Regions from separate parts of the Synechococcus sp. MEDNS5 genome, predicted to be linked through region 1. Evidence: predicted binding sites of a transcription regulator. Region 1 holds the regulator's gene; the other holds the start of a gene.
The links. Region 1 encodes NtcA, which controls nitrogen genes in cyanobacteria. Its sites were predicted from a motif close to GTANCNNNNGNTAC; they were not measured.
Positions count from the first base shown of each region.

Region 2: SynMEDNS5_RS04555 (DUF4278 domain-containing protein) is a predicted target of NtcA. The motif match lies at 2,123-2,136, and genes of this name have one in related genera.

Region 1 is NZ_CP047952.1:354,758-358,646, reverse strand. Features, by position in the region: gene dcd (dCTP deaminase) at 1-29, opposite strand, end outside; gene SynMEDNS5_RS01540 (cob(I)yrinic acid a,c-diamide adenosyltransferase) at 29-637, opposite strand; gene rph (ribonuclease PH) at 797-1,522, shown strand; gene ntcA (global nitrogen regulator NtcA) at 1,598-2,332, shown strand; gene SynMEDNS5_RS01525 (DUF3084 domain-containing protein) at 2,390-3,595, shown strand; gene SynMEDNS5_RS01520 (resolvase) at 3,592-3,889, shown strand, end outside.
Region 2 is NZ_CP047952.1:880,473-884,361, forward strand. Features, by position in the region: gene SynMEDNS5_RS04535 (hypothetical protein) at 122-346, shown strand; gene SynMEDNS5_RS04540 (response regulator transcription factor) at 371-1,078, shown strand; gene SynMEDNS5_RS04545 (lipocalin-like domain-containing protein) at 1,086-1,580, opposite strand; gene SynMEDNS5_RS04550 (hypothetical protein) at 1,670-1,822, opposite strand; gene SynMEDNS5_RS04555 (DUF4278 domain-containing protein) at 1,933-2,037, opposite strand; gene SynMEDNS5_RS04560 (hypothetical protein) at 2,209-2,397, opposite strand; gene SynMEDNS5_RS04565 (hypothetical protein) at 2,611-2,751, shown strand; gene SynMEDNS5_RS04570 (hypothetical protein) at 2,754-3,074, opposite strand; gene SynMEDNS5_RS04575 (fatty acid desaturase) at 3,120-3,866, opposite strand; gene SynMEDNS5_RS04580 (orange carotenoid-binding protein) at 3,856-3,889, opposite strand, start outside.

The sequences.
Region 1 (3,889 bases):
TCGGTGATCCAGCGATCGTTTTTCAGCATCAGAACCCCCTGCGCAATTCCGTGACCTGATCAGCCAGAGCCATCAGTGAGTCGGGGATGGATGGCCCCGTGATGATCACATCCATCGATGCCGGACGCTGCTCCAGACGACACAGCACCTCCTGCTCATCGAGATAGCCGTAGGCAATGGCCAGACCGAGCTCGTCGAGCACCAGCTGATCAAGATCTCCACGTCTCAGCTGCGTGGAACAGGCGTTCCAGATGGATTGCACAGCGTCCACAACCCCTGGCTCCGCTTGAGCAACAGGCTGAGACAGGCACTCCAGAACGGCCGGACGCATCCAGACGAGGCGATCACAAAGCGTGACGGCTGCATCAGGCCCCTGCACAACACCGCCTTTAAGGAACTGGGCAACCATCACCCGGCTCCCCAGCCCTGCGCTGCGCAGAGCCTGACTTAACACGGTGCCGTAACTGCCACGGTACGGGGCCGTGTGAACCTGCAGCTGTCCCTCCTGGGCCACCAGATGCAACGGCGGCCTCGGCTCGAGGGCAGGCAGTCCGCGCAAACCGGCTTGCTCCAGCGTCCGATGATCCGCACTGCGGGCGTCTCGGGATCGATGGCTGGGGCTCAGGCTGGTTGTCATCTCGGTCGCTGGCGTCAGGGCTGGTGTCCAGACGGCCCAGCAGAGTTTGAATCTAGCGGTGCGAATCCGATCCACAAGCCCTTTGACACCATCCATGGTGTCTCGGCCCATGGTGTCTCGGTCCAACTGGCAGGCTCAATCAAGCCATCGTCGCCAGGCATGAACACCAGCTCCCGCAAAGACGGACGCCAAGCGTCCGAACTGAGGCCCTTCGCCGTCGAATGGGATCCCATGGGCTTCGCCCTCAGCTCCGTGATCGTTCGCACCGGCCAAACCGCTGTGCTCTGCAGCGTCTGCCGCGAAGAAGGCGTACCGCGTTGGCGCCGTGATCAGGGCCTCGGTTGGCTCAGCGCGGAATACCGGCTCCTGCCTGGCTCCACCCCCGAACGCCAGCGACGGGAATGGCTCAAGCTCTCTGGACGCACCCAGGAAATCCAACGCCTGATCGGCCGCAGCTTGCGAGCCGCACTTTCCATGGAGGCGCTGGGAGAGAACACCCTGCTGGTCGACTGTGATGTGATTCAGGCCGACGCAGGCACGCGCACCGCCTCCGTCACCGGAGCCTGGCTGGCCCTGCATCGCGCCTGCGCGTCCCTGGTGCAGCAGGGGGTCCTCCAGACCAATCCGGTCTGCTCCCAGGTGGCGGCTGTGTCGGTGGGGCTACTCGGGGGCGAGGCCCTGCTGGATCTGGATTACAGCGAGGATTCCAGGGCTGATGTTGATCTCAATGTGGTGATGAACGACCGCGGTGACCTGCTGGAACTGCAGGGAACAGCGGAAGGAACAGCCTTCAGCCGGCAGCAACTGAACCTGCTCCTCGACCGAGCGGAACCTGGGCTGAAGCAGCTCATGGACGCCCAGAACGAGGCTCTACAACTGCGCTGAGCCCTTCGAACCGTGTGCGTTGCTACAGGGTGAGAGTCGATCACTTCTTAGCTTCCCCTGAGCGATGTGCTGGCCATGCCCGAAGTGATCCGCGGCTTCAGTCGCACAGTGCCCCAGGCCGGTCGAGCCACCAATGTGAGCTTGGCCAACGCACCCGCTCCCTCCAGCAGAACCCTGTTGGAGGTGATCCGAGACCTGGATGGCGCCAACACGGAGCTGGTGGAACGCAACAAAACCATCTTCTTCCCGGGCGATCCCGCCGAGCGTGTCTACCTGATCCGCCGAGGTGCGGTGCGCCTCTCTCGCGTCTACGAGTCAGGGGAGGAGATCACCGTGGCGCTGCTCCGAGAGAACAGCCTGTTCGGTGTGCTTTCTCTGCTGACCGGCCATCGCTCCGATCGCTTCTACCACTCCGTAGCCTTCACGAGAGTGGAAATGGTCACGGCTCCCGCCACATCAGTCCGACAGGCCATCGAAGCCGACACCTCGGTTGGACTGCTCTTGCTGCAGGGACTTTCAAGCCGAATTCTCCAAACGGAGACCATGATCGAAACACTCACCCACCGCGACATGTCGTCCCGCCTGGTGAGTTTTCTGCTGGTGCTCTGCCGCGACTTCGGCATCCCTGGGAACCAGGGGATCACGATCGATCTGCGGCTGTCGCACCAAGCCATCGCCGAGGCCATTGGATCCACCCGGGTCACGATTACCCGCCTCCTTGGAGACCTACGCAATTCGGGACTTGTAGAGATTGACCGCAAAAAAATCACAGTGCTCGATCCGATCGCCTTGGCCAAACGCTTCAGCTGACCGTCGGACGGGTGAAGATAGCGGCGTTTAACCTGCACGCCCTGCAATGAATTCACTGTGACCGGCTGGTTACTGCTGCTGTCATTGCTGGTCCTCGGAGGCGTGCTCTCGACCCTGGGGGATCGCCTCGGATCCAGGGTGGGCAAGGCTCGGCTGAGCCTCTTCGGCCTGCGTCCCCGTCAGACCGCGGTGGTGATCACGGTGCTCACCGGCAGTCTGATCAGCGTCCTCTCCCTGGGCCTGATGCTGCTCGTGAGTCGGCAGTTGCGCGTTGGCCTTTTTGAACTGAATGACCTCCAGGCCCGGCTGCGCACCAGCCGGGCGGACCTGGAGTCCAGCCGGTCGGCGCAGAGACAATCCAGACAACAACTCGAGACAGCGCGCAAGGATGAAATCGAAGCGCGCAGACGCCTTGAAGAAGCGCGCAAGCAAGCCAACGAGCTGAGAGAAACACTCAAACCCCTACAGGAGCAAACGCGCCGACTGGAAGCAGAACGACTGCGCCTGAGCCAGGACGTTCGCCAACGCGACGACGAAATCCGCAGAACCGACCGTGAGCTTGCCGCGGTGCGCAATCGCATCCGCTCCGGCGAAGCCGAGTTGAAACAGCTGGAAGGCAATCTTCTGGCCCTGCGCCGCGGCAATGTGGCCATCAGCAGTGGCCAGCCCCTCGCAACAGCCACCCTCAAGCTTGAACGTCCTGACCAGGCGCGCCAGGTGATCGACCAGGTGCTGAGAGAGGCCAATTTGCAGGCTTACCAGCAGGTTCTCCCAGGGCAAGCGCCCGATAAGCAGATCCTGTTGGTGCCCCGTCAGGACATCAAACGCCTGGAAGACGCCATCCGCAAACCAGGCACGTGGGTTGTGCTGCTGCGCTCGGCCGCCAACGTGCTGCAGGGAGAAACGGTTGTGTATGCCTTTCCTGAGGTCAGGCCGAACCTCACCATCACCCGCGATGGCGAGGTGCTTGCGGCGACCGCCCTGGCCAGCGGAGAAACATCCGCGGAACAGGTCCGCAACAGGCTGAACCTGCTACTGGCCTCAACGCTGGCGGAGATTCAACGGCGCGGATCCATCAGCAAAGGATTGCAATTCGACTCCCAGGCGCTGAACGCGCTTGGACAGACCCTGATCGATCGCAGCACCGGACGGGTTGAGCTGGAAGCGGTGGCACTCGGCGGCACTGAAACAGCCGACCCCGTGGCGATTGAGATTCGGCTTCAACGCAGCTTCAAGCCCACCCCTGCGGAGGACTCTCCTTGACCCGCATCGCCGCTCTGGATCCAGGCCGAAGCAAGTGCGGGCTCGTGCTCGTCGACACGGATTTGGAAGTCGTCCTTGAGGGCCAAGTCGTCCAAACAGGCTCCGTCTTGGAAACTCTGGAGCAGTGGCGCTCGCAGGCCCCTCTTGCTCGCATGGTGATGGGCAACGGCACAGCCAGTGAGCACTGGCGTGAGCAGCTACCGGCGGATCTGCAGGTCACCATTGTTGACGAACGCGGCACCACCCTTCTGGCAAGGAGTCGCTACTGGGAGCTCTGGCCTCCCAGAGGCTGGC
Region 2 (3,889 bases), 530 kb from region 1:
CACAGTGTTGGTGTTCCAGGCGACAAGTGCAATCAGTGAAATCGCGCATTGCCGATCGGCCGCAGACCGCTGAAAGTGAAAACGGCGTGCCTGCTGCAGCCCTCTCCCTCAGTTGAGGGATGTGCAACCCGCCGATCTCTGCCTCAATGAAGGGGCTGCACGATCCAGCGCGATGTCCCCCGCCTACGACCTCATCCTTGAGCGCGATGGTCAGCTGACCACCCACACCGTGGAGGTGGCCGATGCTCTGGAGGCCTGGCGGCTGGCCCGTGCGCGCTATCCATCCCGCATCCGCGGCGTGGTGTGGCGTGATCCCCAGCAGGTGCGTCCGGAGCATCCGCGCTAAAAACCGGGTATCCGTGTGGCGACCATGGAGCTTCGGCTCGACTCCCGTGCCAATCAGGAGGCGATCGCGCAGGCCTCTGCGTTCTTGAAGGAGCGCCGCATTGTTGTGGTGTTCGGCGACCGCCTGGCGCTGGTTTCGTTCGTGCTGGTTGATGCGATTGCCGCGAGCCTGGTGGGTGCCGCCACCACGGAAGACGAAGGCTTGGAGTTGGTGATGCGCACCCAGCCGGATCTACTGATCTGCAGCTCGGATCTCGAATCCGGCTATGGCATCAACCTGCTTCGCCGGGTGAAGGCGGAGTTGCCCACCTGTCAGCTCCTGATCGTGCTGGTGCGCGAAACCCAGACGGTGGTGCAGGAGGCGATGGAAGCCTTCGCTGATGGTGTGATCTTCAAATCCAGCCTGGGCACCGGCCGCGGTGATCTGATCAATGCCCTGCGCACCCTCGCTGATGGCGGTGTGTACTTCCCCGAGCAGATCCGCCGCATCGCTGCCTCCACTCCGCAACCCGATCTGCCGCCGTTGGTGGAGGAACTCACCCCGCGCGAACTGGAGGTGGCCGCCGGGGTGGCACGCGGCCTCAAGAACAACGCCATCGCCACCCTGCTTGGCCTCTCGGTGGAAACGGTGAAGACCCATGTGGGCAACGCCATGGACAAGCTCGGTGCCCGCGACCGCACCCAGATGGCGGTCATGGCGCTGCTGTATGGCCTGATTGATCCCCTGCAGTGAGCAAGGTTCAGCTGCAGCGCTTGAAGATCACGATGCTGCGGGTCGGGCCTTGTTTCGGCCAGTTGGGCATCACCCGCCATGGGGTGCGAACCGTGAGCTCGTTGGCGTCGATTGAGAAGAAGCGCGTCTGCTCCGTGCCCACCCATTCCGGCTTCCAAGCCACATCCACCGCAGTGATCCAGCGGTCGTCCTCCAGCCTGTAGGTGCCGGAGTAAGCCACAAGGCTGCTCAGTAGAGCCGCGTCGCCCTCGAGGTCGGTTGTTGGTTTGCGGCCTTCAGCGGTGAGCGTGAACGACACCCGTCCGGCCGGGGTGAACAGCGCGTAGCCCATGGGGTGGTCACCCATCGGCCTGAAGGTGTTGCCACTGATTTTCTCCTCTACCAGGTAGCTCACCAGTTGCCAGGCACCGTGGATGCAATGGGCTTCCACGGCAATCAGTGATTGCAAAGGCGTTGCTTTCAAAACGGATCCATGGATTGAGCGGAAGTTACCAATGGTCACTTCAGCGCCTCAGCGGCTCAGGGCGCTGATTGAGCAGATCGACACCCTTTTGTTGATGGTTGGTATCAACCACCACCGGGTCGTTTTGATCAGTCCGCACGATCGCAGTGCTCGTCGTCGCAGCGCACCGTGCAGCTGGGGGCTTCTTCGCCATAGCTCTGCGGTTCGCGCATGGTCCAGTACTCATCTACCAGCCCCATCAGATAAGAGCCGAGCCGCTGCAGCAGGGAGCGCTGTTTCATGGTTTCAAAATGCCATTGCTTTCGGCCTGCTGTCATCAGGCGTTGTGGGAAGAGCAATGAAAAGGCCCTGCCTGAGCAGGGCCGCAGGTCCGCCATGTGGCGGCATCAGTTCACTTGGCCAACTTGAGACCGCGGTACTTCAGAACCACAGGCTGCTGCCGTGTGGCTGCAGTGTGATTCGGCACGTACTTCTGGCCGCGATAGGTGAGCGTCATGATGGTTCCTCGAAGCAAGCTCAGGTCCCCGTTCCATGGCCTGAGTCGAACTGCGCCTCACCAAAGGTGAGGTGAACGTGTTCTTGTAGCTGTTGCTACAGACTCTTCATAGCGAAGCCGTCAACTGCCGTGTCGTTCATGCGGATACACAGTGATGAATTGAGGGGGCAATCAGCTCGCTTCTGGCCGCGGGCATGGCATCAGGGGCAGGCAATCCCCGGTGGGGTTGAGCCATTCATCGAATTCTCGGCGGATGGCCTCAGCGTCGGACAATCGCTCCGTGCTGGCCAGCAGCTTGCTGCGTTGTTGGCTGTAGTCCACAGCGGAGCCGATCAATTCAATGGCCTGTTCGCTGGTCATGGCTGAACATGTCGATCAGCTCATGGTTAGAGGGGCAGGGAAAGTCGGCCGTGACAACGGCGACAACTTTTCAAGTACGGCCTGGAAGATTTCCTTTACTTGGCTCGTCAAGAGCCATTGAATCCGCGAGGCTGCAACAAGGAATCGCGGCGACGCAGATTCCGTTTCACAGCCTGTTTGATGATGAAGCTGAATCTTGCCCACTCCCATCCCATGGGAACTTTGATTGTGGAGGGCGTGCATCAGCCATTCCGTGCCCTGGCCTGTGCTCTGAGGCCGGCCTCGATCAGGATTCAACCGAAGGCCAATTCAATGCATTCCTCAGTTGAACAGCATGAGTTCAGCCTGGGCTGATTTCAGAACATGGCCATGGCTTTGATCTTGCTGAGCTTTGTTTGCTCAAGGCCTTCAAGATCTTCGTAACTTATTAAATTCTGTTTGATCATATCGGCCAGATTAAACAGAATATTGGCTGTATCGAATTCGGCTCGGCCTTCGTATTGATAACGCTCGCTGCTAAGGAAATCGTGATACTTCCAGATGGATTCGGGTGAGTCGAGCAGAGCGCTTTGTTCTTTCAGTATCAAAATCAGAGCTTCAATCGAGCGCTGCTTGCCCGCTTCAAAGGCGTGTTTAGCGATTGATTGTTCCTGGTGTGTCCAGTCAGCTGCTGACATGGTTTTGAAAAGTTGAGGGTTGGGGACAGGGGTGCTGAACCAGGTTCAGGTTTGGGCGACTGCAGTGCGGATTCCTGGGAGCTGATGCCAGGGCACTGCTGGATAACTGTGATGTTCGCGATGATAGCCAAAGTGGTAACACGCTGCGAACGACAGAATCGGATGAAGATTGAGGCTGATGGGCTGATGGAAACCATCAGTTTTGTGGGGATTTTTGCGATGCGGCAGAAAAGTTCCCACCACAAAAAGTTGCCAGGAGCTGATGATCAAAGGAAGCACATAGATCAACACCAACGTGAGCAGTGGCTGGTGCTGATTGGCGGGCATGATCAACAGCAAAAGGGCCATGCAGCACGCCAGCTTGAGCAACTGCATCGGGTTCAGATAGTGACTGAGAAAGCGTGCATACCAGGCAACGGGTGAGGGATCAGCCGCGTTGCAGTAGTCGGGATCCTTGGTAGATCCAGGCGAGTGGTGATGCTGAATGTGATGGTTCAGGCACGTCTCAAAGTTCAGGCCCGCATAGGCCAAGAGGCAGCCTTGGCCGATCCTTCGATTCAACTTGCGGCGGTTTGCTGGAGCAAGGGTGCCGTGCATGGCATCGTGCGCCACGATGAACAGCCCGGTGTGCAGAAAGCTGCGCAGCATCACGAAGGCCACGAGGGCCAAAGGGTGGAGCTGCTGGAAGGGAAGGCGGAGTCCAGCAATGAGTGTGAACAACCAGGCGGAGGCGATCAGCCCCGCCAGTTGTAATCCCCTCCAGCGGCGTCTCCCTGAGGGATCACTTGCCACCAAGCTTCAGCAGCTCGGCGGGT